Regions from separate parts of the Rhizobium sp. KNZ14-9A genome, predicted to be linked through region 2. Evidence: riboswitches for the same ligand, from Rfam matches in the RefSeq annotation. Region 2 holds a riboswitch; each other region holds the start of a gene.
What was found. A riboswitch is a leader RNA that binds a small molecule or an ion and turns the genes downstream of it on or off. The one in region 2 is predicted to bind cobalamin.
Positions count from the first base shown of each region.

Region 1 (7,120 bases), 3.3 Mb from region 2:
CGGCGAGATCAACGACGGCGTGTCCGCCCTCGTCTGCGCCCAGCTTCTGTTCCTGGAGGCCGAAAATCCCAAGAAACCGATCAACCTCTACATCAATTCGCCGGGCGGCGTCGTGACCAGCGGTTTTGCCATGTACGACACGATGCGTTTCATCCGCGCGCCGGTGCACACGCTCTGCATGGGAACGGCCCGTTCCATGGGCTCCTTCCTGCTGATGGCCGGCCAGCCGGGAGAGCGATATGCCCTTCCGAATGCCAGCATCCTCATCCACCAGCCCCTCGGCGGCTTCCAGGGCCAGGCGTCCGATATGCTGATCCATGCCGAGGAAATCAGGAAGACGAAGCAGCTCATGACGCGGCTCTACGCCGAACATTGCGGCCGATCCTATGACGAGTTCGAGCAGGCCATGGATCGCGATCGTTTCATGACGGCGCAGGAAGCCCTGGAATGGGGCCTGATCGACCGCATCCTGCAGGAGCGTGAAGAGATGGCGGACGCGCTACCGCAATAGTCCCTGATGTCACGGACCACGACCACCTTGCGAGATCAGCCGTCCCTGCCCTAAATAAGTGAGCGACACCTCATAGTTGCCCACCACTCCTGAAGGCAGGTCAGAAATGAAACGCCATGATTTCGATGATCTCGCCGCCTTCGTCATCGTCGCCGAGGAGCGCAGCTTCACCAAGGCCGCCGCCCGCCTCGGCATTTCCTCCTCCGGTCTCAGCCACATGATGCGCCAGTTGGAGGAGCGGCTCGGCATGCGGCTTCTTGCCCGCACCACCCGCAGCGTGGCCACCACGGAGGCCGGCGAGCGCCTGCTTCTCACCCTCCAGCCCGCCTTTGCCGAGATCAACCGCGGCCTGCAGGAACTCGGCAATCTCCGGGAAAAACCCTCCGGCACAGTACGCATCACCGCAGGCAAACATGCCGCCACCGCGCTCGTCATGCCCATCCTGCCGGAATTCCACCGCACCTATCCCGAAATCAAGGTCGAGTTGATCGTCGGCGACCGTTTCGAGGATATCGTCGCCTCGCGTTTCGATGCCGGCATCCGCTTCGGCGAGCGCATCGACAAGGATATGATCGGCCTGCGCATCGGCCCGGATATCCGCGCCGCCGTCGTCGGCTCTCCCGATTATTTCGCCCGCTACCCGCAGCCGAAGACGCCCCACGATCTCGCCGATCATGATTGCGTCACCTATTACATGGCTTCGTTCGGCGGCGCCTACGCCTGGGAATTCGAGGAGGATGGCCGCGACATCGAGGTGAAGGTGTCGGGCAGCTTCATGGTCAATGATTCCGACATGATGATCGAGGCTGCGCTTTCAGGTTCCGGCCTCGTCTATGCCTTCGAGGATTTCACCGAGCAGCATGTCGCCAGCGGCCGGCTGATCCGCGTGCTGGAGGATTACTGCAAGCCCTTCAGCGGCTACTCCCTCTATTATCCGAGCCGGCGACAGATGCCGCCGGCCCTTTCGGTGTTCATCGAGGCGCTGCGCGCCATCCCGAAGCGGTCAGGATATCAAGCTGCCTGAGCCACAGGCATCGTCGCCATGTCGATGACGAAACGGTAGCGCACGTCACCGCGCTCCAGCCGCTCGAAGGCTTTGGCGATGTCCCCCATGGCGATCATCTCGCATTCCGGCAGGATGTTCTTGCGGCCGCAGAAATCCAGCATCTCCTGCGTCTCCTTGATACCGCCGCTCGGCGTGCCGGCAATGCGCCGGCGCCCCATGATCAGCGGCAGGTTGCTGAATTTGGGCGTATCGACCAGCGAGCCGGCGATGACCAGTGTCCCGTCGGTATCAAGCGTGTTGAGATATGGGGTGAGATCGTGCTCGTAAGGCACTGTATCGATGATAAGATCGAAGGCGAAGGCGGCAGCCGCCATCTGCTCGGCATCGGTCGACAGCAGCACCTTGTCGGCGCCGAGCGCATGGGCCGTATCGACCTTGCCTTCCGAGCGCGTCAGCACCGTCACTTCAGCGCCGAGCGCAGAGGCGAATTTCACGGCCAGATGCCCGAGCCCGCCAAGCCCGATCACGCCCACCCGGCTGCCGGGGCCGACATTCCAGGTGCGCAGCGGCGAATAGGTGGTGATGCCGGCGCAGAGCAGCGGCCCGACGCGCGACAGATCCAGCCCATCGGGAACGCTGAGCACGAATTCCTCGCGCACGACGATATGATCGGAATAACCGCCATAGGTCGTCTCGCCGGTCACCCGGTCCTGGCCGTTATAGGTGACGGTGACGCCCTTGTAGCACATCTGCTCTTCGTTGCGGCGGCAGTTGGGGCACTCCATGCAGCTGTCGACGATCGTGCCGACGGCAACATTGTCGCCGACCTTGAAGCGCGACACGCTGCTGCCAATGGCAGAAACACGCCCGACGATCTCGTGGCCGGGTACCACGGGATAGACCGAAAATCCCCAGTCGTTGCGCGACATGTGCAGGTCCGTATGGCAGACACCGCAATAGAGAATATCGATCGCCACGTCCTCGGGACGCAATTCCCGGCGATCGAAGGAGAAAGGTTGCAACGGCGTGTTCGCATCGGTTGCGGCAAATCCTGATGTTCTCAATGGCTTATCCCTCGCAATGCTGTTGAAAGCTGACGGGCAGCAGAAGCTGCACCGAAGGGATATAGCGTCCACGGACTATCCGAATTAGACGAGGCAGGCGGGATAGGCTTGTGAGCCGGGCTCAGCAATCGATTATCAATGCGCATATGGCGGTGGGATCAGCGCTTGCGCACCGCCATCCGATGAAAAAGCCGGCCAAACATCAAACGAGGCCAGCCCGATGCGTAGATTCAAAGAGTTAGAGCGCCGTGCGTCCGAATGGACGCACGGCGCTCTGGTTTCTCAAAAATCCGACAGCCAGGGCTGGACAGGGCAAACGTAACTTTATAACAACGGGAATGTAATGTTATTACATTAAAGGAGGTTTCATGTCCCGGCGCCTTTTCGCTATCTTCGCAGTCGCCACCGCGCTCACATCCGCCGCCTTGCCATCGGCTTCCCGCGCCGAGGAGGAACAGCAGGAAAGCTGGCGGCTTTTCGTGGCTGATCACAGCCTGCCGGTCGTCCACGCCATCGACCTTGCAAGCGGTAGACAGATCGGTCGCTTCGATCTCGAAGGTTATGCCGCCTTGTCGCTGAGCGACACCGGGCGCACGGTCTTTGCCGTCCAGGGCGAAGAGAATGTCGTTCATGCCATCGATACCGGCATTGCCCTTTCCGATCATGGGGAGCATCGCGATCTCGAGGTGGCGCCGCCAAAGCTGATCGGCACGACGATAAAGGGCGAGAAGCCCGGTCATGTGGTGACGCATGGCGATGACGTGGCGATCTTCTACGATCGCACCGACCGCTTTGATCTCTTGAAAGAAAGCAGCTTGCTGCAGGAAAAGCCGGAGCCGAAGGCTGTCGATACCATCGCCGCCCATCACGGCGTCGCGGTGCCGATGGGTAATCACCTGCTGGTTTCGGTGCCGAACATGCAGGCGCCGGTCAAGGAGGGCGAACTGCCGCCGCGCCTTGGCCTGCGGGTGCTCGATCGTGATGGTCGGCAGATCGGCGATGTCGCGCCCTGCTCCGGCCTGCATGGCGAGGCGACCTCTGCTCGTCTCGTCGCCTTCGGTTGTGAGGAAGGCGTGCTCGTTGCGCGTCCGGGCGGCGCGGAAGGCCCCACGGTCGAGATGCTCGCCTATGGCGTGTCGCTGCCGCGGGGCAAGGTCTCGACGCTGCTCGGCGGCCGCTCCATGCAGTTCTTCCTCGGCAATTACGGGGAGGACAAGCTGGTGCTGATCGATCCTGACAATACGGACGCGCCTTACCGCATCATCGACCTTCCGACGCGGCGCGTCGATTTTGTACTCGATCCGGCAAAGTTCCAGAATGCCTATATCCTCACAGAAGATGGCAGGCTGCATCTGCTCGATACGGTAAAGGGCGAGATCGTCAGATCGGAAACCGTCACAGAGCCCTACAGCAAGGACGGCCATTGGCGCGATCCGCGTCCTCGGCTGGCCGTGGCCGGCGATGATATCGCCATCACCGATCCTCGCCACAGCCTGATCCGCCTTGTCAGTAGCGAAACACTGAAGGAAACGCGCACGATCCCCGTCGAGGGCCAGCCTTTCACGCTGGTCGCCGCCGGCGGCTCGGGCACCAGTCACTGAGCCTGTTGGCCGACCATACTTCGCATTCCCCACGCTTGACGTAGCCCATGGCGGCGTCATAGATCGGGGTGACGGTTCCCCGAGGAAGACTCCAAGGGGATTAATAGGGAACACGGTGCGGACGACCCAATAGGGACCAAGACCGTGGCTGCCCCCGCAACTGTAAGCGGATTGCCGGTTATATCCGGAATGAATGCCTCGTCGTTCATTCCAGGAAATCACCGGCGAGCTGGTCATATCGGGAGTGATCGCTTGCGATCATCTCCGCCGGCCTCAGGGCCATGCCACTGCGCGCGAGCGCGGGAAGGCAGATGACCGGCTGACATCCGCGAGCCAGGAGACCTGCCGTCAATCGCAATCCAATCAGCCAGGCGGGGATGCCTGGACAAGGAGCAGATATGATTGACCTTATTTCCTGCCGCTTGCCGTACGCGATCCGTCCCGATTGGACCACCCGCCGCTAGCCCTCCTCCACGCTTGGCTCACGCATCTGCGCGTGCCGGCGTCTGCTAGCCCTTTTCCTTCCGATCGAGAGTTTCCAATGCGCCAGATTATTCCAGGCTTTTCCCTTGCGCTCGGGCTCGCCAGCCTTTGCCTGGCCGGCCTTGCAGCACCCGCCTTCGCCGCCACCCAATATCCCCTGACCCTCAGCAATTGCGGCCAGAATGTCACTTTCGACAAGGCCCCGGCCAAGATCGTTTCGATCGGCCAGGGCATGACCGAAGTGCTCTTCTCGCTCGGCCTTGCCGACAAGATCGCCGGCACGGCCGTCTGGGTCGGCCCGGTCCTGCCGCAATATGCCGAGGCCAACAGCAAGATCAGACGGCTGGCCGATAACGATCCGAGCTTCGAATCCGTCGTCGGTGCCGAGCCCGATCTGGTGGCTGCCGAATTCGAATGGCATGTCGGCATCCAAGGCTCCGTCGGCAAGCGCGAGCAATTCAAAGACCTCGGCATCAACACCTATATCGCGCCGGCCGATTGCGTCGCCAAGATCAACACCGATGGCGGAGACGGCGTGCGCAAGGAGCTGTTCACGATGGACCTGATCTATCAGGAAATCGCCGAACTCTCCGAAATCTTCAACGTGAAGGACCGGGGCGATAAACTGATCGCCGACCTGAAGAAGCGCGAGGCCGCGGCCGTTGCCTCCGTTTCAGGCGCTGCAGCCAAGAACCTGCCCGTCGTCTTCTGGTTCTCCAGCAAGGAGGTGAAAGGCGATGCCTTCATCGCCGGCAAGAACAGCGCGCCGGCCTATATCCTGAAGACGCTCGGCGCAAAGAACGTCGTGACGACTGAAGAGGAATGGCCCCTCGTCGGCTGGGAAACGATTGCGCAGGCCAATCCCGCCGTCATCGTCATCGCCACTATGGACCGCCGCCGCTATGCCGCCGACGATCCCAAGGTGAAGGTGGATTTCCTGGAAAACGATCCGGTCACAAGGGAGCTCGATGCCGTCAAAAACAAGCGCTTCATCATGATGGACGCGCAGTCGATGAACCCGACGATCCGCACGATCAACGGCATCGAAATCCTGGCAAAGGGCATCGCCGCCTCCGGTCTGGCGCAGTGAGCCAGGCTGCCTTGCCACAGAGACGATGGTGGGTGCTTGCCACGCTCACCATCGCCGCCTTCATCCTGCTCGGTATCATGATCAGTCTCGCCGTCTCGATCGGCGAGATATCGATCCCGCTCGCCACCACGGCAAAGGCGGTCTCCAACCGCCTGTTCGGCACGGCATTCGAACTCAGCCGCATCCACCAGGGCATCGTCTGGGATTACCGCCTCAGCCGCGCGCTGGTGGCGGCCGGTGCCGGCGCGTCGCTGGCGCTTTGCGGCACGGTGCTGCAGGCCCTGCTGCGCAATCCGCTCGCCGAACCCTATGTGCTCGGCATTTCCGCCGGCGCCTCCACCGGCGCCGTCTGCGTCATGATCCTAGGCCTCGGCTATGGCGTGCTCGGCATTTCCGGCGGCGCCTTCATCGGCGCCGTCGTCGCCTTTCTTCTGGTCGGCATTCTGGCGGCGGGCGCGGGTGGCACCAGCGAGCGCATCATTCTCTGCGGCGTGGCGGGCTCGCAGCTCTTCAATGCGCTGACGTCCTATATCGTCACAACCTCGGCCAATGCCGAACAGGCGCGCGGCGTACTCTTCTGGCTCGTGGGGTCGCTCAGTGGTGTGCGCTGGCCGGATGTCTATCTCTCCGTGCCGGTCGCGCTGACAGGCTTGATCGTCTGTCTTGCCCATGTGCGCGCCCTCGATGCCTTTGCCTTCGGCACGGATGCCGCAGCCTCCCTCGGCATCGCCGTGCGCCGCGTGCAGTTCACCCTGCTCGGCGTGACGGCGGCGATGACGGCAGGCGTGGTCAGCATGGTCGGTTCCATCGGCTTCGTCGGTCTCGTCATTCCCCATGCCGCCCGCTTCCTCGTCGGCCCCGCGCATGGCCGCCTGCTGCCGGCGACTGCGCTTGGCGGAGCGATCTTCATGGTCGGCGCCGACATCGTCTCGCGCATCATCATTCCCCAACAGATCTTGCCGATCGGCGTCGTCACCGCGCTCTTCGGCGCACCGGCCTTTGCCATCATCCTCTATCGCGTGCGGAGAAGCGCATGAGCATATCAGTCGACAAGGTCACCTATGCCGCCGGCAATACCGTCATCGTCAACGGCATCAGCATATCAGTCGAAAAGGGCAAGGTGCTCGGCCTGCTCGGGCCGAACGGTTCCGGCAAATCGAGCCTGCTACGCCTGATCTGCCGGCTGCGGCAGGTCAAAAGCGGCGTCATCCGCCTCGGCGACGACGATGTCTCCGGCCTCTCGCGCGCTGCCCTTGCCCGCCGCATCGCCTTGGTCGAGCAGCAGTCGACGACCGACACGCAGCTCACCGTGCGCGATATCGTCCGCCTCGGCCGCACCCCGCATCGCGGCCTCATCGCCTCCTG
Region 1 covers NZ_JBPGXB010000002.1:1,027,861-1,034,980, reverse strand. Annotated here, with positions in the region: gene ACR9ZQ_RS11290 (ATP-dependent Clp protease proteolytic subunit) at 1-511, shown strand, start outside; gene ACR9ZQ_RS11285 (LysR family transcriptional regulator) at 618-1,535, shown strand; gene ACR9ZQ_RS11280 (NAD(P)-dependent alcohol dehydrogenase) at 1,523-2,581, opposite strand; gene ACR9ZQ_RS11275 (hypothetical protein) at 2,950-4,182, shown strand; cobalamin riboswitch at 4,238-4,546, shown strand; gene ACR9ZQ_RS11270 (ABC transporter substrate-binding protein) at 4,724-5,755, shown strand; gene ACR9ZQ_RS11265 (FecCD family ABC transporter permease) at 5,767-6,792, shown strand; gene ACR9ZQ_RS11260 (ABC transporter ATP-binding protein) at 6,789-7,120, shown strand, end outside.
Region 1: linked by a shared signal. The riboswitch ahead of ACR9ZQ_RS11270 (ABC transporter substrate-binding protein) and the one ahead of nrdH (glutaredoxin-like protein NrdH) in region 2 are both predicted to bind cobalamin.

Region 2 (7,120 bases):
TGTCGATCTCGTTCGCGCTCCACAGCAGATCGATGCCCTTTTCAAGGCACCCAGCGATCTGACATTTTCGCTTGGCGTCATCGACGGGCGCAATATCTGGAAGGCAGACCTTGCGGCGATCCGGGAGAGGATCGAGCCGCTTGTCCAGCACTTTGGTGCGGACCGGCTACAGATCGCGCCGTCCTGCTCGCTGCTGCACGCGCCGATCGATCTGGAACTGGAGAGCGGGCTGGATGGTGAGATGAAATCATGGCTCGCCTTCGCTGCCCAGAAGCTTGATGAGCTCGCAGCGCTCGGTGATGCCGGCAAGGCCTCCCAGGTGATTGCGGCAGCCTCGCAGGCCGTTGCATCGCGCGCCGTATCTACGCGCGTACATGATCTGAAGGTCAGACAGCGGGTTGCCGCGATCGACGAGGCGATGAAGACACGCAGCAGCGATTTTGCCGAGCGGACCGGACTGCAGGAGCGTAAGCTTCGCTTGCCGCTGTTCCCGACGACGACGATCGGCTCCTTCCCGCAGACATCAGATGTTCGAAAGTCCCGCTCCGCTTTCACCAAGGGCACGATCAGCGAGGCGGATTATGATGCCTTTCTGAAAAAGGAGACCGAAGCGGCGATCCGCTGGCAGGAGGAAATCGGCCTCGACGTGCTTGTCCACGGCGAATTCGAGCGCAACGACATGGTGCAGTATTTCGGTGAGCAGCTTTCCGGCTTCGCCTTCACTCAACATGCCTGGGTGCAGAGCTATGGCTCCCGTTACGTCCGACCGCCTGTTATCTTCGGCGACGTCTCCCGGCCGAAGCCGATGACAGTCGAGTGGTGGCGCTATGCGCAGTCGCTGACGGAGAAGCCCGTGAAGGGCATGCTGACGGGGCCGGTGACGATCCTCAACTGGTCCTTCGTGCGCGACGATCTCTCTCGCGCCGACGTCAGCCGGCAGATCGCGCTGGCGATCCGCGACGAGGTGCTCGATCTCGAAAGGGCCGGTGCGGCAATGATCCAGATCGACGAGGCGGCGCTGCGCGAGGGCCTGCCGCTGCGCAAGGCTGACTGGAAGACCTATCTCGACTGGGCCGTCGAGAGTTTCCGCCTATGCGCCTCCGGCGTGGCGGACGAAACGCAGATCCATACGCATATGTGCTATTCGGAGTTCAACCAGATCATCGATGCCATCGCGGCGATGGATGCCGATGTGATCTCCATCGAGACGTCACGTTCGAAGATGGAACTGCTGGAGGCCTTCCGTAGCTACAAATATCCGAACGAGATCGGCCCCGGCGTCTATGACATCCATTCGCCACGCGTTCCCGATGTCGAGGAGATGACGGAGCTTCTGACGCTGGCGCGCGAGCGTCTGACGGACGGGCAGCTCTGGATCAATCCGGATTGCGGATTGAAGACGCGCAAGTGGGAAGAGGTTCGCCCGGCGCTCGTCAACATGGTCGCTGCCGCCCGAATATTACGACATGCCGCATCGACGATTCGGGCCTGAACCTGAACTCGAAAATCAGAGAGCCGGCTATAGGCCGGCTCTCTTCATTGGGGCCCTCTCCACAGCCTGCTTTCTTTAAGCATTCGTTAACCACGTTTTTCACAGGAATGTAGCAATTTCAAACATGCCGTAACGCGACGCACAAACCATCCGTTGACGCCAACTCCGATTCGAGTACTATATCTAGTGTTCAAGGTTCCTTCGATTCGCTAGGGATCGCAGGCTAAGACGGGAATACGGTGCGCTTTGCCATGATGGCAAAACAAAGCCGGAGCTGCCCCCGCAACTGTAAGCGGCGAGCAACTGTCCGATTTCAGGTCACTGAGGCATGATGCTTTGGGAAGGCTGCGGGCAGGGTGCTTCGACCCGCGAGCCAGGAGACCTGCCTTGAACGAGAAACGTCCACGGGCGGGGTGTCCGGAAGGTTGCGTGCATGTCAGGCGGATCAAATCCGCACCTGTTGCGCTGCCCCTGAACGTCCGCATGAACACTTCGGGGTTGAAGTCATGTCGAGAGCATCGAAACCGCCGCCCGCGCAGATCCTGCGAGGAATAATGCCTGGCGTGTAAAGCGCCAACTTTGTCAGATCATTCTCAAGCGTTGCCCCGGACGCCGCAAGGCGCCCGATCCTAGTTCTGCGTCCGGAATCCATTGACATCACGAGGAACATGATGAGCGTTACCGTTTACAGCAAGCCTGCCTGCGTTCAGTGCACAGCGACCTACCGCGCCCTCGACCGTCTGGGCGTAGACTATCAGATCATCGATATCTCGGAAGATGCCGACGCCCTCGATCGTGTGCGCGGCATGGGCTACATGCAGGTTCCGGTCGTCGTTGCCGGCGAGCAGCACTGGGCGGGCTTCCGCCCTGATATGATCAGCGCGCTCTCCTGATCGGAGAAGAGCGGTGGGCCTGATCGTCTATTATTCCAGCCGGTCCGAGAATACCCATCGTTTCGTCGAGAAGCTGGGACTGCGCGCGGCGCGCATTCCTCTCGGCGCTGAAGACATCCACATTCGCGAACCCTATGTGCTGATCTCGCCCACCTATTGCGGGGACGGCGGCCCCGGGATCGTAAAGGGAGCCGTGCCCAAGCAGGTGATCCGTTTCCTCAACGAGGCGGAAAACCGCACCAACATCCGCGGCGTCATTGCTGCGGGCAACAGCAATTTCGGCGAGACCTACGGGCTTGCCGGCGACGTGATCTCACAGAAGTGCCAGGTGCCGTATCTCTACAGGTTCGAGCTTTTGGGGACTGCCGAGGATGTCGCCAATGTCAAAGACGGGATGGGACGATTTTGGACACGGGAACAAATTTGACGCGGGATGCGGGCGCAAAACCGCTTCATAGTTCAGCTCAGCCCGCTGGCGAGCGGTCTTTGAAGGCCGTGGAAGTGCTGGATTATCACGCGCTGAACGCAATGCTGAACCTCTATGACGAGCAGGGCAAGATACAGCTCGACAAGGATCGCATGGCGGCCAAGCAGTATTTCCTGCAGCATGTGAACCAGAACACGGTGTTCTTCCATAACCTCAGGGAGAAGCTCGATTATCTGGTGACCGAAGGCTATTACGAGCAGGAAGTGCTCGACCAGTATTCCTTCAATTTCGTCCGCGACCTGTTCGACGAGGCCTATGCCAAGAAGTTCCGTTTCCCGACTTTCCTCGGCGCCTTCAAATATTACACCAGCTACACGCTGAAGACCTTCGACGGAAAGCGCTATCTGGAGCGCTACGAAGACCGTATCTGCATGGTGGCGCTGGCTCTTGCCCGAGGCAATGAACAGCTCGCCCGCGATCTGGTCGAGGAGATCATTACCGGCCGTTTCCAGCCGGCAACGCCGACTTTCCTCAATGCCGGCAAGAAGCAGCGCGGCGAGCTCGTCTCGTGCTTTCTGCTGCGTGTCGAAGACAATATGGAATCGATCGGCCGCTCCATCAATTCGGCGCTGCAGCTTTCCAAGCGCGGCGGTGGTGTGGCGCTATCGCTGACGAACATCCGCGAGGCTGGTGCGCCAATCAAGCAGATCGAAAACCAGTCTTCCGGCATCATCCCCGTCATGAAGCTGCTCGAAGACTCGTTCTCCTACGCCAATCAGCTCGGTGCTCGGCAGGGTGCAGGTGCCGTTTATCTCAACGCCCATCACCCTGACATCATGCGCTTCCTTGATACCAAGCGCGAAAATGCTGACGAGAAGATCCGCATCAAGACGCTGTCGCTCGGCGTCGTCGTGCCCGACATCACTTTCGAACTCGCCAAGAACAATGAGGATATGTACCTCTTCTCGCCCTATGACGTGGAGCGGGTCTATGGTGTGCCCTTCACCGAGATATCGGTGACGGAGAAGTACCGCGAGATGGTGGCGGATGCCCGTATCACAAAGAAGAAGATCAAGGCGCGCGAATTCTTCCAGGTAATTGCCGAAATTCAGTTCGAGAGCGGTTATCCCTACATCATGTTCGAAGACACGGTGAACCGGGCAAACCCGATCGCCGGCCGCATCAGCATGAGCAATCTCTGCTCCGAAATCCTGCAGGTCAGCGAAGCGAGCACCTTCAACGACGACCTTTCCTACAAGGTGATGGGCAAGGATATCTCGTGCAATCTCGGCTCGCTGAATATCGCCATGGCGATGGATTCGGCCGATTTCGGCAAGACGATCGAGACCTCGATCCGCGCGCTGACGGCCGTTTCCGACATGAGTCACATCTCCTCGGTTCCATCGATCGAGAAGGGCAATGACGACAGCCATGCAATCGGCCTCGGCCAGATGAACCTGCATGGATACCTCGCCCGCGAGCGCATCCATTACGGTTCGGAAGAGGGCGTCGATTTCACCAATATCTATTTCTACACGGTAACCTATCACGCGCTGCGCGCCTCCAACCGTCTGGCGGTCGAACGTGGCGCAAGCTTCAAGGGCTTCGAGAATTCGAAATATGCCTCGGGCGACTATTTCGACAAATATACCGAGCAGGAATGGAAGCCGGCGACCGAGAAGGTTCAGGCGCTCTTCGACGATGCCGGTATTCATATCCCGACGCAGGAAGACTGGCTGGAGCTGAAGAAGGCCGTGATGGCTTCGGGCCTCTATAACCAGAACCTGCAGGCGGTGCCGCCGACGGGCTCGATCTCCTACATCAATCACTCGACCTCCTCGATCCATCCGATCGTCTCGAAGATCGAGATCCGCAAGGAAGGCAAGATCGGCCGCGTCTACTATCCGGCGCCGTTCATGACCAACGACAATCTCGACTACTATCAGGATGCCTACGAGATCGGGCTCGATAAGATCATCGACACCTATGCGGCGGCCACTCAGCATGTCGACCAGGGCCTGTCGCTGACGCTGTTCTTCCGCGACACGGCAACGACGCGCGATATCAACCGAGCCCAGATCTATGCCTGGAAGAAGGGCATCAAGACGATCTACTACATCCGCCTTCGCCAGATGGCGCTGTCCGGCACCGAGGTGCAGGGCTGCGTATCCTGCACGCTTTAAACGACCGGAGATGATGATGAACATGCAATTCAAACCGGTCAGCCGCGTGCGCGCCATCAACTGGAACCGTATCGAGGACGACAAGGATCTCGAAGTCTGGAACCGTCTGACCGGCAATTTCTGGCTGCCGGAAAAGGTGCCGCTGTCGAACGACATTCCCTCCTGGGGGACACTGACGCCGGCCGAGCAGCAGCTGACGATCCGCGTCTTCACCGGGCTGACGCTGCTCGACACGATCCAGAACGGTGTCGGCTCCGTCAAGCTGATGGCCGATGCGGCAACGCCGCATGAGGAAGCGGTGCTCTCCAACATCTCCTTCATGGAAGCCGTGCATGCGCGCTCCTATTCCTCGATCTTCTCGACGCTCTGCCTGACGCCCGATGTCGACGATGCCTATCGCTGGTCGGAAGAAAACGAGTTCCTGCAGAAGAAGTCGGCGCTGATCATGGAGCATTATGCTTCCGGCGATCCGCTGAAGAAGAAGGTTGCGAGCGTCTTCCTCGAAAGCTTCCTCTTCTATTCCGGCTTCTATCTGCCGATGTACTGGTCGAGCCGCGCCAAGCTCACCAACACGGCCGACATGATCCGCCTCATCATCCGTGACGAGGCCGTGCACGGCTATTATATCGGCTACAAGTTCCAGCGCGGACTTGAAAAGCTCTCCGAAGAGCGCCGCCAGGAGATCAAGGATTTTGCCTTCGACCTGCTGCTCGAGCTCTACGACAACGAAGCGAAATATACCGAAGCGCTCTATGACGGCGTCGGGCTGACCGAGGACGTCAAGAAGTTCCTGCATTACAACGCCAACAAGGCGCTGATGAACCTCGGCTATGAGGCGCTGTTCCCGGCTGACGCCTGCAAGGTCAATCCGGCGATCCTGTCTGCGCTTTCGCCGAATGCCGATGAGAACCATGACTTCTTCTCGGGCTCCGGCTCCTCCTATGTCATCGGCAAGGCGGTGGCGACCGAGGACGAAGACTGGGATTTCTGAGGTTTATCTTTACGAAGCCTCTTATCATTCGGTCCGCTATCGCCCACATTCAGCGCGGTGTATTCGTTGAATGTGGCGTAGCGGGAGTTTTTTATGAGGCCCTCTTTCGAAGCGACTGATCCGGCAAGTGAAGCTGCCGAAGGCGTCTGGCCAATCCGCAGGCGCCGAATTCTCGATTGGCTGATCAACGAGACCCGCAACGAGCGTTTCATCGACAATATCCTGGTGGAGATGTGCAAGCGGCTGCTGGCAGCCGGCGTGCCGGTGAACCGGTCGAGCTTGCATTTCCGCACGAACCATCCGCAATGGATCGGCGCTCGCATCCTGTGGGTGGAAGGCATGGAAGAGGCAAAGATCGACACCTTTGCTTACGGGGTGGAAACCACGCCGCAATTCCTCAATAGCCCGGTCAACGAGATCCACAAAGGCGCCAACGAGGTGCGGAAGAACCTTGAGGATTTATGGGAGGGCGACGACTATCCCTTCTACCAGGAACTGCGCGACGACGGCTATTCCGAATATATCGCCTGGCCGATCGATCATACGTTCGACAAGCGCCACGTCGTTACGTTCTCCACCAATAGGCCAGGCGGTTTTACCGGCGAACACGTGGATTTCCTGCGCGATCTGCTGCCTGCTCTCACTCTCGTCAGCGAGATCCGGCTCAAGAACATCATGGCGCGCACGCTGCTGCAGACTTATGTCGGGCCGCATGCGAGCGAACAGATTCTCTCCGGCGTCATCACCCGCGGCAGCGGCACGACCGTCGGCGCGGCGATCATGATCTGCGACCTGCGCGATTTCACGGCGATCTCCGATCTCTGGCCGCGCGACGACGTCATCCAGTTGCTCAACGATTATTTCGATGCCATGTCCGATCCGATCGAACGGCACGGCGGCGAAATCCTGAAGTTCATGGGCGATGGGCTGCTCGCCATCTTCCCGCTGTCGAAGCCTTCGGCTTGCGAGGATCTGCTGACGGCGATCCGGGAAGGGCAGGAGGCGATGGCGAAAGTGAATGAGCAACATCAGCGCCTGGGGCGTGATCCCCTGCGCTACGGCGTCGGCGTCCACGTCGGCGACGTGATGTACGGCAATATCGGTTCGAGCCGGCGGCTGGATTTCACGGTCATC
Region 2 covers NZ_JBPGXB010000002.1:4,316,409-4,323,528, forward strand. Annotated here, with positions in the region: gene metE (5-methyltetrahydropteroyltriglutamate--homocysteine S-methyltransferase) at 1-1,492, shown strand, start outside; cobalamin riboswitch at 1,669-1,896, shown strand; gene nrdH (glutaredoxin-like protein NrdH) at 2,164-2,385, shown strand; gene nrdI (class Ib ribonucleoside-diphosphate reductase assembly flavoprotein NrdI) at 2,399-2,812, shown strand; gene nrdE (class 1b ribonucleoside-diphosphate reductase subunit alpha) at 2,791-4,995, shown strand; gene nrdF (class 1b ribonucleoside-diphosphate reductase subunit beta) at 5,012-5,986, shown strand; gene ACR9ZQ_RS28145 (adenylate/guanylate cyclase domain-containing protein) at 6,080-7,120, shown strand, end outside.

Region 3 (7,120 bases), 2.6 Mb from region 2:
TGGACGACCTTCGGCTGGTTCATCGGATCCTTGTTGCTGTTCGCGTGGCTGGCATCGATCAGCATGCGCGGGTCGACGCCGAGCTTGACGGCTTCGGCGATGACAGCCTGCACGTCAGCTGCCTCATAGTTCGGCCGTTTGCCGCCACGCAGGATGATGTGGCAGTCCTCGTTGCCGCGCGTGGAGGCAATCGCTGCCTGTCCATCCTTGGTGACCGCCGGGAAATGGTGCGGCTGGGAGGCCGCCATGATCGCGTCGAGCGCGATGCGCGCGCTGCCATCTGTGCCATTCTTGAAGCCGATCGGGCAGGAGAGACCCGAGGCGAGCTGGCGATGGATCTGGCTTTCGGTCGTGCGCGCGCCGATGGCGCCGTAGCTGACGAGATCGGCGATATATTGCGGCGTGATCGTATCGAGGAATTCGCAGCCGGCCGGCAGGCCCATGGCGTTGATGTCGAGCAGCAGGCGGCGCGCGAGGCGCAGGCCTTCCTCGATCCGGTAGCTGCCATCCAGATGCGGGTCGTTCATCAGGCCCTTCCAGCCGACGGTGGTGCGGGGCTTTTCGAAATAGACGCGCATGACGATTTCGAGATCGCCGGAAAGACGTCGTCGCTGCTCGACGAGACGGCCGGCATATTCGCGGGCAGCCGCCGGATCATGGATCGAACAGGGGCCGATGATGACCAGCTGGCGGTCGTCCTGACCGGTGAGGATATTGTGGATCGTGTCGCGCGTGCTGGTCACGGTCTTGGTAACAGCGGCGTCACGCGGAATTTCCGAGATGATATCGGCAGGTTTGGTCAGCGGGGTGATCTCGACGATGCGCAGATCATCAATAGTGTCAGTCACGGTATGCTCTCCTGTTGGTCATACCGTGGCGGAACAAAAAAGCCGCCAGGTTGACTAGCGGCTGTTCGGGTTGTCGTCGCGTTAGTTTCGGTTACGCACAGACCCGCATCCGCTGGAAGCAGCGGTACGAATAAAATCGCGATGCGTAAACGGACGAAATCGACATGCGGCTTATGTAGCCATGCCGATCGGAATTGTCACGTAGAATCTGTGAGGAAAAACGACAGATCCGTGAAGTTTTCAGCGGCTCTCCGCCATTGCCTGTCCGTGGGCCTGTCCCTGGGCCTCTTCCGGTTCTGCCGCCTCGGCATGTCTGTTCTTGTGGCGGCGTGTCGTCAGCTCCTCGCCGGCATTGGCGGGCAGGCGCAGGAAAGTGATGCAGGCAAGTGCTGATATCGCCGCTACGATGAAGAAAGCGATATGAAAATCCGAGACCAAAAGCTTGCCGCCGTGGAAGCTCGAGGAGATTTCCAGGATCGTGCCGGCTACCGCAACGCCCATGGCCATGGAGATGCGCTGCGCCACCGCGTTGATGGCAGTCGCCTGGCTGCTGTCGGCCTCGTCCACATCGCCGAAGACCATGGCATTGACGCCCGAAAAGGCCATGGAGCGGAGGAGGCCGCCGACAAGAAGACAGCCCATGATGACATACATCGGCGTTTCGGCAGTGAAGAAGCCATTCACGCCGAGGAAGATTGCCGCGAGGAAGGTCGTCAGCGCGATGACGTTGCGGAAGCCGAAGGCGTTATAGGTGCGGTTGGCCGCAAATTTCGAGCCCATGGAGCCAAGAGCGCTGATGAAGGTGATCGAGCCTGACTGCAGCGGCGTCAGGCCGAAGCCGAGCTGCAGCATCAGCGGCATCAGGAAGGGCAGCGCGCCCAGGCCCATGCGGAAATTCGAGGCGCCGAGGATTGCCGCCCGGAACATCGGGTAACGAAACATCTTGGGGTCGAGCAGCGGATGCGGCGTGCGCCTGGCATGCACGAAATAGAGGATGCCGGAGAGGACGCCGACGGCGACAGTGACATAGCCGTAGATGACGGGAACGGCGGGCAGGCTGATGACGGAGAGGCCGAATACGAAACCGGCAAAGCCGATACCCGACAGGAAGAAGCCCGGAAAATCCATCGGCTTCGGGCTGCGCGGCTCGACGGCCGGCAGGAAACGGGTGACGAGGACGATGCCGATAATGCCGATCGGCACATTGATCCAGAAGATCCAGTGCCAGCTGAGATATGTCGTCAGGAAGCCGCCGATCGGCGGGCCCATGATCGGGCCGATCAGCGCCGGAATGGTCAGCCATGCCATGGCATTCACCAGTTGGTGACGTGGCGTGCCACGCACCAAGAGCAATCGCCCGACCGGCGTCATCATCGAGCCGCCGGCACCCTGGATGAGGCGGGAGATAACGAAGGCGGCGATGGAATTGGAGAATGCGCAGGCGACCGAGCCAACCATGAAAACGAAGATCGCCAGGCGGAAGATGTTGCGTGCGCCGAAGCGGTCCGACATCCAGCCGCTGATCGGGATGAAGATTGCGAGCGCCACGAGGTAGCTCGTTACCGCAAGTTTCAGCGCGATCGGCGAGGTGCCTATATCGGCAGCAATCGCCGGCAGGCTGGTGGCGATCACGGTCGAATCCATCTGTTCCATGAACAGGGCGACCGCAAGGATCATCGGCGTTAGACGGGACACGGGCAACCGGAAGGCAATGAGAGAGGATTCGGCGCCAGCGGCGTCGGGTCTCGTTCTAGGCCAGCATTTTCAGCCTGTCCACGAAATGAATGTCGCATGCAGCTTGCCGCCATGCCGTTTCCGCGCCATAGATCACCCGTCAGGTGCCCGCTTTCACAAGCGGGAGAATCGGGAATCCGGCGCAAGACCGGAACGTGCCCAACGCTGTAAGGCCGACGCTTGCCGCATAGAATGCCACTGGCCGCAAGGCCGGGAAGGTAGCGGTCAAGCGGATGACGCCAAGTCAGAAGACCGGCCTGGCAAGATAGACCCAACCCGCGCGGACGGCGGGCGGTTGCGTTGTTGGGGATTTGACGATGCGACCCATTGATGATGCCGTTTGCCCGGCATCCAGCTTTTCTGCGGCCGAACGCGAGGCCGTCTATCACGCGATCATGACGCGGCGTGACGTGCGCAGCCAGTTCCTGCCCGATCCCTTGCCGGATGATCTGGTGACGCGTCTTTTGACCGCCGCGCATCACGCGCCCTCGGTCGGCTTCATGCAGCCGTGGAATTTCATTCTGGTGAAGAGCGTCGAGGTAAGGGCGCGGGTACGCGATGCCTTCCTTAGGGCGAATGAAGAAGCGGCCCGCATGTTCGACGGCGAGCGGCAGGAGCAATACCGTTCGCTGAAGCTCGAAGGCATTGTCCAGGCGCCGCTCGGCATCTGCGTGACCTGCGATCCAACCCGCAGCGGCAGCGTGGTGCTGGGGCGCACGCATAATCCGCGTATGGACAGCTATTCCACCGTCTGCGCCATCCAGAACCTGTGGCTTGCTGCTCGCGCCGAAGGGGTGGGCATCGGCTGGGTCAGCATTTTTCGCGAGGGTGACCTGAAGGAGATCCTCGGCATTCCCGATCACATCGAGATGGTCGCCTGGCTCTGCGCCGGCTTCGTCGACCGGCTCTATGATAAGCCGGAACTGGCGGTCAAAGGCTGGCGGCAGCGGATGGCGCTGGAAGAGCTGGTTTTCCATGACGGCTGGGGGCAGGTGGAAAGCGAGGCCGCGCCGGTCTGAGCCGGCGCGGGTGTGCATCATTCTGCCGGCTGGGTGCCGCAATCCTCGGCGCAGGCCGGCGTCTTCCAATGGGCGAAGACGAGGAAGCTTGCGGCGGCGAGAAGCCAGACACCAATCGCGCCATAGAGCATGACGCCACCGAAGCCTGCGACCAGCGCATCATGCACCGTCCCGGCCGGAATGTCTGGCAGGGAGGCAATGTTGCCGGCGGAGATCCGTTCGGCGAGCAGGCGCAGGTCGCCGGCATCCGTCGAGGTTGGCAAGGTGCTCTTGAGGTGGGAGAGCACGCCGCTGAACAGGATGAAGCCCATGACGGCGATGTTGATGGCGAGCGAGATCATCCGGGCGCTCATGTCGATGCCGGAAGCCATGCCGGCGCGATCGCTGGAGACAGCGCCTGTCGTCGTATTGGTGACCGGAGTGTTGGTGAAGCCAAGCCCGATGCCGGCAAGCAGCGCGCCAGGCAGCATCGTCAGCCAGCTTGGCGCGGCGGCGGCACTGCCTGATTTCATCAGCAGGAAGCCGAGCCCGATGGTGAAAAGGCCGCCGGGAATGATGATGCCCGGCCGATAGCGCAGCATGAGCCGTTCGGCGAGCGGCGGTACGACGAGCGTCGGCAGCGTATAGGCAAGCAGCGCCAGACCCGCGGCCACACTGCCATAACCGAGACCGGCTTCATACCAGATCGGCAGATAGATCATGAAGGGCCAGAAGCTGATATTCATGGCAGCCGAGCCGATGATGGCGCCCGAGAAGGCGCGGATGCCGAAGACCGAGGCATCGAACATCGGTCGCGGGTTCAGCCTCTCGGCGAAGATGAAGGCGACGAGGCTTGCCGCGGAAAGTCCGATAATGGCAAGCGCGGTAGGGCTGGCAAAGCCGAGAGCCGGACCCTGGGTGATGAAGAAAGCGAGGCAGAAGACCGCCAGCGAAAGGGTGGCGATGCCGGCGATATCGAGCCGTCCTGCAGCGGGGTCACGCAATTCCTCAACACCCGTTACGGCAAGGGCCACCGTCACGGCAGCCAGCACGGCATGGATGAGGAAGACCCATTGCCAGCCGGCGGCTGCTACGATCGCAACGCCTATGATCGGGCCAAAGCCGAGGCCGATGCCGAAGATGATGCCCCACCAGCCGAAGGCCATGCTGCGGGCTCTGCCCTCCGGGAATTGATGGGAGAGGACGGCCACCTGGCAGATCAGCATCACGCCGCCGCTCATGCCCTGCAGAAAGCGAGCAACGATTAGCAGCGAAACATCCTGAGCAAGGCCGGCAATCAGCGAGGTGAGGCCAAAGGCGGCAATGCCGATCAGGAAGACGCGCTTGCGGCCGTAGCGATCGGCTAATGTGCCTGCTGCCATCAGCACCGTCGTCACGGCGATCGTATAGGCATTCATGATCCATTGCAGCGCGCTGAAATCGGCATGCAGCACCTTTTCCAGCGTCGGCAGGATTGCCGGTACGCTCGATATTTCAAGGCCGAACATCAGTGAGGAGAGGCAGGCCGCCATCAGGGCGACGATGCCTCTGATACGTGAGGATGGAGGGGAGGCAGAGGTCATGCTTTGGCCTTTCGACGTTGAGACTTACAAGGGTGACATCCGTTGTCGTCCATTTGCGTCAGCATAAGCAGAGCTTGATCATTACAGAATTGGATGATTGACTATTTCAGACACAACAATTTCGGATAGATCCAATGACCATGCTCGATGTCGATTCCGTTCAGGCTTTCGTGACGATCGCCGAGAACAAGAGCTTCACCCGCGCCGCCAATGAGCTCGGCAGCACGCAAGGGGCGATCAGCGTCAAGCTCAAACGGCTGGAGGAGCGGCTCGGCCATCGGCTGATCGAACGCACGCCGCGGCTGGTGCGGCTTTCGGCACAGGGGGCGGTATTTCTTGATGCCGCACGGGAATTCCTCGCTGCCCATGACCGGGCGATCGCGGCACTTTCCTCGTCGCGCCGTCATTTCAGGCTGGGCATTGCGGCCCATGTCGCCGGCCCGGAAGTGCCGACGCTGCTTGCGCGCCTCAATGCCCATGATCCGGGGCTGACGATCGAGGTGCGGCTCGACAATTCCTGCGAGTTGCTCGCCGCCTTCGATCGCGGCGACCTGGATGCGGCGATCGTCCGTCGGGACGAGGACCGGCGCGACGGCGAGGTTCTGGCACCGGAGCATTTCGGCTGGTTTGCAACGCCGCAATTCGAATATCGCCGCGGCGAACCGCTGCGTCTTGCAGCACTGTCGCCCAACTGCAAGGTGCGGGATGTCTGCACCCGGGCGCTCGATGCGGCCGGCATTCCCTGGGCGGAAGTCTTCCTCGGCGGAGGCTCTTCGGCTGTGACAGCAGCCGTTTCAGCCGGGCTTGCCGTCTCGACCTTCTCCCATCGTCTGGCGCCTGTCGGCACGATCGAGGTCAGCGAGCGCTTCGGCCTGCCGGCGCTGCCATCCTCCGAGGTCGTGCTGCATTCGACACTGACGGATGCCAAGTCGCGTGCGGCGCTGCGCACACTGGCGGCAGCCTTCCGGGAGCACCGCTCGTCAAACTGAAGATGCGATTTTGATTGCCGATATCGTGGTTATTGCTGTTGTTGGGGCTGCGGGCCTGATGTCGCCGGATTGGTGAGATCGATCTTGCCCTGATCGCCGGCCAGGAATTGCGGGCCAACCTGGCGCACCTTGTTGCTGGCGGGGTCGTAGGGACGATCCGGCACCTGCGCCTGCGGGGCGGGCGGGGCGCTCGCAGCCTTCGGTGCTTCCATATGGATCGTGGTGATCGAACCCTTCGGCTCAGGCGCCGGCGCATAGGCTGCCTGGCTCTTGCGCATTTCCTCGTAATAGGCGGTCAGATTGCAGGAGCAGGCGGATTTTTCGCCGGGTGCGCGGGTCTTGTAGGCGAAGGCATTCTTCATCGCGCCATAGGGGGCGCCCGTTGCCGTCGAGATCATGTTCGAGGCTTCGGCGCTGGAGATGTCGCGGTAATAGAGCTCCGTCTCCACACCAGGGCACATCTTGGCGCAGGTCGCGGCATCGCGGCCGAAATCGACCGAGGTTGCATTATTGCTGATCGGGAAGAAGCCACCGTCGCAGGTGCGTACGCAGATGGTGCTGACGGGCGAGAGCATTTCCGCCCGCGGCAGGCCGTAACGCTCGCCGCCGCCAAGCGGAATGAAGGTGTCGCCGCGCATGGCCTGCTCCTCGATGGAAGGAGCCGGAGCATAGGCATCACCCTGCGCAGGTTCGCTAAAGCTGTCGCTGTTGCAGCCATTGTCTTCGAGTGCGGCCATCAGCCCCTCGCGGGCCGGATCGGCACCACCCTGGCGCAACTCGTTGCGGCGGTCCTGCAGGTAGCGGATATTGTCCACCATCTTGGCTTCGGACTGCTCGAGCTCCTCACAGAAGCCGGCATTTTCGCCGCCGACGACGACCATGCTGCCCGACGTGCAGCCGTAGCGGCGCAGATCGCCGCGCACCTTGCGCAATTCCAGGTTCTGTTCGGCAAGCGCGCCCGCATATTG
Region 3 covers NZ_JBPGXB010000002.1:1,709,980-1,717,099, forward strand. Annotated here, with positions in the region: gene ACR9ZQ_RS14990 (3-deoxy-7-phosphoheptulonate synthase) at 1-848, opposite strand, end outside; gene ACR9ZQ_RS14995 (MFS transporter) at 1,089-2,525, opposite strand; cobalamin riboswitch at 2,668-2,857, shown strand; gene bluB (5,6-dimethylbenzimidazole synthase) at 2,900-3,601, shown strand; gene ACR9ZQ_RS15005 (MFS transporter) at 3,619-5,163, opposite strand; gene ACR9ZQ_RS15010 (LysR family transcriptional regulator) at 5,298-6,152, shown strand; gene ACR9ZQ_RS15015 (DUF2865 domain-containing protein) at 6,182-7,120, opposite strand, start outside.
Region 3: linked by a shared signal. The riboswitch ahead of bluB (5,6-dimethylbenzimidazole synthase) and the one ahead of nrdH (glutaredoxin-like protein NrdH) in region 2 are both predicted to bind cobalamin.

Region 4 (7,120 bases), 3.4 Mb from region 2:
CTGACTTCAGCGGCAAATGCCTCAGATCTCGCCTGAGACCTCACGACGGCGGCGGTCGAGTTCTTCGCTGTAGCGGCGCAGCGTGTGGCTTTCGCTGAGCTGGCCGATCACCTTGCGCTCGATGAGGTTGTTGACGACGGCGAGCGCTTCGCTTTCGGTCTTGTCGAAGATCGCGGCTGCCTGTTTGGCGTTCATCTGCGGCTGCAGGAAATCGTTTTTGTAGCGGATGAAATCGGTCAGCTGCTGGGCTTCGTCCTGCGCGCTGGTGGGGTTGGCGTAGATTTCCGGCACGAGCACGAGACCGGCATATTTGTCGCCGTCATCGACGAGGATGACGCGTTGCGTCGAGCCGATGGGGAAGACCTCCTTGAATTCGTCCATCGTTATTCCAAGTTTTGCGGTCTTCACGTCTGAGCGCATCAGCTTGTCTACGGTCAGGTTGCGGATCCAGCCGACATCATGGGCGCTGCGGATGCTCTCGCCGCGCAGGTGAAAGCGCCATGTGGCGAAGGAGTAGCCGAAGGTGGTGCGCACCACGAGCGAGGAGGTAATGACGGCGGCGAGTACCAGAACGGTGATCGGAAAGTCGCCGGTGATCTCCAGCGCCAGGAAGGTCATGGTCAGCGGCCCGCCGATGACGGCGACGGCGAGCGAGCTCATGCCGACCACGGCATAGATCACGGGCGTCAGTGTCGCATCGGCGAAATAGGGGGCGGAATAGGCAAAGAGCTTGCCGAGCAGGGCACCCATGAAGAGCGAGGCGAAGAACAGGCCGCCCCTGAAGCCGGAGCCGATCGAAATGGCCGATGCCACCGATTTCAGAAGGAAGAGGCCGATCAGCGCGGGAATGGTGATCTCATGGGAGAGGTTGAGATGCAGCGCGCCGTGGCCGGCGGCCAGCACCTGCGGCGAGACCAGCGCCAGCAGGCCGACGACGAGGCCGCCGAGCGCCGGGCGGAAAGGTAGCGCGATGGCGCTTTTGCGCGCCAGCTCCTCGACGAAGGAGACGCCCTGCATGATGAGGATGCCGATGCCGGCGCAGAAGGCGCCAAGGGCGATCGCCGGCACGTAATCGGCGGGCTGGACAGCGCCGAAGCTGCCGACATCGATGATGAAATCGCTGCCGGAGAGCAGGCGGGCGACCAGTGTAGCGACGAGGGCGGCGACGACGACAGGCGTCAGCGAGACGATGGTGTAGGTGCCGATGATCAGCTCGAAGGCATAGAAGGCGCCCGTCAGCGGTGCATTGAAGGCGGCGGCGATGGCGCCGGCTGCACCGCAGCCGACGAGGACACGCATGTCGGAGCGGCGCAGCTGCAGCTTCAGGCCGAATTTCGAGGCTATGCCGGCTGCAAGCTGCGTATAGCCGGCCTCCAGACCGACGGATGCGCCGAAGCCGTTGGAAACGAGATTCTGGATGGCGACGAGAATGCTGTCCGTCAGCGACAGGCGGCCGCCATGCAGGGCATTGGCCTCAATCGGGTCGACCATCGGTTTCTTGCGCCATCTGGCGAGAATGAAGATCAACAGGCCGAGCAGCATGCCGCCGGCAACCGGGGCCGTCATCAGCAGGAACTTGCTGTCGATTTGCGAGGCACTGAGCCTCGTCGTGCCGTCTATGCCGAAGATCAGCCTGTGCATCTCTTCCGAGACATAGCTCATGGCGGTGACCGCAAGCCCCGAGGCGATACCGACGAGCGCGCCGGCAAAGACCATTCCCATTTCGCTGTGTCGGATGAGCGCGCGCAGGCGTCCCGGATCAAAGACGGTGCCGAGAGGGCCGAGGCGGCGAATATCCATTCGGGAGAGCATCATGGGGAAACTAGGCGGCAGGAGTGGGGGTCAAGGGCGGAGCCGGCATCCGCATGAGCGGCAATTGCGGCAAAATACCGACTGAGCCGTAAAGTTTTTGTGACGTAAACCTTTGATTAAAGACGATAATATCGGTAGTGTAAGTCGAGATGATCTCTGTGTGCACCCGGTGCACCGATTGACATGCCCGGGGCGGAAGCCTAACCATGAATTGACATAATGGATGGTTCCGGATCGGCCTTACGCCTTCCGGATGAAAAGGGAATGTGACGGGGCGGACCCAAGCCGGGCGCCTTCATCACAGCCGACCCCGCGACTGTAGAGCAGTCAGGGTCTTCCGTCCGGTATTTTAACCGTTGTGCTGACAGCCTCGCATTCTGCAGGCGGGCAAGGCGGGATAAGTGCCGGAAAAGCCACTGGAATGCATCGTGATCAGCCGGGGCAGGACGCCTCTATCTCTACGAATTGTCCGCCTTTTCACGAGACGCAGCCGGGAAGGCGAGGCAGATCCGCTGGCACGACCAGGGGCGACCGTATCAGGTCGCCCCTGTCGCGGCCGATAACTGCGAGCCAGGAGACCTGCCATCCGTGCCGGGCATAATGCCCATACTGGGCCGTTTGCCCGCTGCCAGCACGGAGGTTGTCTTGGCTGAAGGATTTGATTCAGCGCTGCCTCTGGTGGTGCGTGTGAAAGGTGTCGGTTCGGTATCCCCTGATGGGATGCGTCTGGTGCCTGTTGGTGGACGTTACCCGGCGTGACTTTCCTCTCCTCCCTCATTCCTGTGCTTGTCACAGGAATCCAGCCACGGCGCGTCCGCGCAGTGAATGAATCTACGCCGTCGTTGAGTGAGTTCTCTTGTGCCCAAGGACTTGGGCACGCTGGATCCCTGTGACAAGCACAGGGATGAGGGAGGTGGGTGGAGCCGCGCCTTCGCTCCAAGGGCGGCCGTGGCATGACCAAGAGCCTTCTCAACGCCACCTTCATCCTCGGCGGCGCCCGCTCCGGCAAATCCCGCTTCGCCGAAAACCTCGTCACCACAAGCGGCCTCGACCGCCACTACATCGCCACAGGCCGCGCCTGGGATGACGAAATGCAGGCGCGTATCGACCAGCACAAGGCCGACCGCGGCCCCTCCTGGACCACGCATGAGGAACCGCTCGACCTTACCGAGCGCCTTGCGGCAATCGACGGCGAGGGCAGGGCTGTTCTCGTTGATTGCCTGACGCTGTGGCTCACCAACCTGATGATGGAGGGGCGCGATATCGCCGCCCAGTCCGCCGCCCTTGCCGCCTTTCTACCGCAGGCAAAGGCGCGGCTCGTCATCGTTTCCAATGAAGTCGGCCTCGGCATCGTGCCTGAGAACCGCATGGCGCGGGAGTTTCGCGACCATGCCGGCCGGCTGCACCAGATGATCGCGGCTTCGGCCGACGACGTGTATTTTATCGCGGCAGGTCTGCCGCTGAAAATGAAGGGTTAAATCCATGCAGCAGAAAATTCCCGCAACCGTCATCACCGGCTTCCTAGGTGCGGGCAAGACGACAATGATCCGCAACCTGCTCACAAATGCCGGCGGCAAGAAGATTGCGCTCATCATCAACGAGTTCGGCGATCTCGGCGTCGATGGCGATGTGCTGAAGGGCTGCGGGGCGGAGAATTGCACCGAGGACGATATTATCGAGCTCACCAATGGCTGCATCTGCTGCACGGTCGCCGACGATTTCATTCCGACCATGACCAAGCTTCTTGAGCGCGAGCAGCGACCGGACCATATCATCATCGAGACCTCGGGCCTTGCCTTGCCACAGCCGCTGGTCGCCGCCTTCAACTGGCCGGACATCAGAAGCGAAGTCACCGTTGACGGCGTGATCACCGTGGTCGACAGCGCCGCTGTTGCCGCAGGTCGTTTTGCCGATGACCATGATGCTGTCGATGCACGCCGCGTCGAGGATGAATCGCTCGATCATGAAAGCCCGATCGAGGAGCTCTTCGAGGATCAGCTGACCTGCGCTGATCTGATCGTGCTCAACAAGACCGACCTGATCGACGCTGACGGCCTTGGCCGTGTGAAGAGCGAAGTCGCCTCGCGCATCGCCCGCAAGCCTGTGATGATCGAGGCCAGGAATGGCGACGTGCCGGCAAGCGTGCTGCTCGGCCTCGGCATCGGCACGGAAGACGATATCGTCAACCGCAAGTCCCATCACGAGCTGGAGCATGAGGACGGCACGCCGCACGATCACGACGAATTCGACAGTTTCGTCGTCGAGCTTGGCGCTATCGCCGATACATCAGGTTTCGTCGAGAAGCTGAAGGGCATTATCGCCGAGCATGACGTGCTGCGCCTCAAGGGCTTCATCGATGTCTCCGGCAAGCCGATGCGCCTGCAGCTGCAGGCCGTGGGTGCCCGCATCGACCAGTATTTCGACCGCGCCTGGACCCCGGGCGAAGCACGCAGCACGCGCCTCGTCGTCATCGGCCTGCACGAGATGGATCAGGACGCGGTGCGCAAGGCGATCGTGGCACTGGTCTAAGGGGTTTCGATGCACCTGCTTCTGGCTCAACAGGGAACGATCAGCGACGGGGACGAGGCCATCGACCTCGGCCAGTCGCCGGGCGATGTCCTGTTCCTCTCGGCGGCCGACACCGAGCTTGCGGCGATCGCTGCGGCTCATTCCGGCGGGGCGAGCGGGCATACGCTCAGGCTTGCGAGCCTGATGAGCCTGAAGCATCCGATGTCGGTCGATACCTACGTCCAGCGCACGGCGCGACATGCGAAGCTGATCATCGTGCGGGCGCTGGGTGGGGCGAGCTACTTTCACTATGCGCTGGAGGCGCTGCATGCGGTTGCCGATCGTAACGGGGCGCTGATTGCGGTGCTGCCAGGCGATGCGCGGCCGGATGCGGGGCTGACGCCGTTTTCCAATGTGTCGCTCGATGATCTGAATGCGCTGTGGGCGTATCTGATCGAGGGCGGCGACGCCAATGCGCAAGGCTTTCTTGCCTACGCTTCGGCGATGCTCTCGGGGGCAGAGAAGCCGGCGCCAGCCGCGCCGCTGATGAAGGCGGGGATCTGGTGGCCGGGGCGAGGGCTTGTCGGGGTTGAGGAGTGGCGGCGGCTTGCCAAAGCCGAAGTTCGAGTCCGGCAGGGAACGCCAGCTACTGTCGCCATCGCCTTCTACCGCGCCCTCGTGCAGAGCGGCGAAACCAAGCCCGTTGAAGCCTTGATCGAAGCCCTCCAGCAGCAAGGCCTGCGCCCGTTGCCGGTCTTCGCCTACAGCCTCAAGGATCCCGTCTCCAAGGGCATCCTCGAATCCATCTTCGCCGAACTGAAGCCCGAGGTCGTCATCAACACGACAGGCTTTGCCGTCTCCGCACCCGGCGCCGATCGCGAGCCGACGGTGCTGGAGGCTAACGACGCGATCGTGCTGCAGGCAATCTTCTCCGCCTCGTCGCGAGAGGCCTGGGCCGGCTCGTCGCAAGGGCTCTCGGCGCGTGATCTCGGCATGAATGTCGCGCTGCCGGAGGTGGATGGCAGGGTGCTGTCGCGTGCCGTCTCCTTCAAATCAGCCGCGCGCTATGACGTTGCTGTCGAGGCCAACATCGTTTCCAGCGAGCCGGATGAGGCGCGCATGAACTATGTGGCATCGCTTGCCGCCAACTGGGCGCGGCTGCGGCAGATGCCGTTGGAGAGCAGGCGAGTTGCGCTCGTCATGGCGAACTATCCGAACCGTGACGGACGGCTCGGCAATGGCGTCGGCCTCGATACGCCGGCCGGCACCATCGAGGTAATGCGAGCGATGGAGAAGGCCGGTTATCCGGTCGCCGATATTCCTGGTGATGGTGATGCGCTGATACGGCACCTGATGGCGGGGCCGACCAATTCCGGCTTCGATGGCAAGGTCGTGCGCGAGCAGCTTTCCCTGAGTCGATACAAGGATTTCCTGGGATCTCTTCCCGTTCAGATTCAGGATGAAGTCAGCACGCGCTGGGGTGTGCCGGAGGCCGATCCCTATGTCCGCGATGGCGCTTTTGCGCTGCCTTTCGCCCGGTTCGGCGACTTGCTGATCGGTATCCAGCCGGCGCGCGGTTATAATATCGATCCGAAGGAAAGTTATCACTCGCCCGATCTCGTGCCGCCGCACGGCTATCTCGCCTTCTATGCTTTCCTGCGCGAGGAATTCTGCGCACAGGCAGTGATCCACATGGGCAAGCACGGCAATCTGGAATGGCTGCCGGGCAAGGCACTAGCGCTATCGGAGACCTGCTATCCCGAGGCGATCCTCGGGCCGCTGCCGCATCTCTATCCCTTCATCGTCAACGATCCCGGCGAGGGCACGCAGGCGAAACGCCGCACGGCTGCAGTTATCATCGACCATCTGACGCCACCGCTGACACGGGCCGAAAGCTATGGGCCGCTCAAGGATCTGGAAGCGCTGGTCGACGAATATTACGAGGCATCGGGCGGCGATCCGCGCCGCATCCGGCTGCTCAGCCGGCAGATCCTCGATCTCGTTGCCGATATCGGGCTGGATCGGGATGCGGGCATCGCCAAGGGCGAGGCCGAAGGTGAGGCGCTGAAGAAGCTTGATGCCTATCTCTGCGACCTCAAGGAAATGCAGATCCGCGATGGGCTGCATGTGTTTGGCGTGTCGCCTGAAGGGCGGTTGCTGACGGATCTGACTGTGGCGCTGGCGCGGGTGCCGCGCGGGCTAGGTGAGGGTGGAGATGCGAGCCTGCAGCGGGCGATTGCTGGGGATGCTGGGTTGGGCGCTGTGCCTGTAACACCCCCCTCTGTCCTGCCGGACATCTCCCCCACAAGGGGGGAGATCGAATTGGGGCAACCATCTCCCCAAACAACAGATGTAGCGCGACAGTCTGGCGTATTGCCGATCTCCCCCTTGTGGGGGAGATGTCCGGCAGGACAGAGGGGGGTAACCCCACATTCGACCCTCTCGACTGCGACATGGCCGCCTCTTGGACCGGCCCAAGACCGCCAATCCTCGCCGACCTAATCGACGCCCCCTGGCGCACGAACGGCGACACCGTCGAACGCATCGAGCTGCTTGCAGCCAAGCTTGTCTCCGGCGAAATCACCTGCCCACCTCCCTGGTCCCAAACCAGAAGCGTGCTCGATGAAATCGAAGCTCGTCTCAAACCTTCGATCCTCGCCTGCGGCCCGGCCGAGATCGCCAGTCTGCTGCGCGGCATCGACGGCCGTTTCGTGCCGCCCGGGCCATCCGGCGCGCCGACACGCGGGCGGCCGGATGTGCTGCCGACGGGGCGGAATTTCTATTCGGTGGACAGTCGCGC
Region 4 covers NZ_JBPGXB010000002.1:882,310-889,429, forward strand. Annotated here, with positions in the region: gene ACR9ZQ_RS10495 (chloride channel protein) at 22-1,812, opposite strand; cobalamin riboswitch at 2,020-2,413, shown strand; gene cobU (bifunctional adenosylcobinamide kinase/adenosylcobinamide-phosphate guanylyltransferase) at 2,766-3,290, shown strand; gene cobW (cobalamin biosynthesis protein CobW) at 3,295-4,341, shown strand; partial or broken gene cobN (cobaltochelatase subunit CobN) at 4,351-7,120, shown strand, end outside.
Region 4: linked by a shared signal. The riboswitch ahead of cobU (bifunctional adenosylcobinamide kinase/adenosylcobinamide-phosphate guanylyltransferase) and the one ahead of nrdH (glutaredoxin-like protein NrdH) in region 2 are both predicted to bind cobalamin.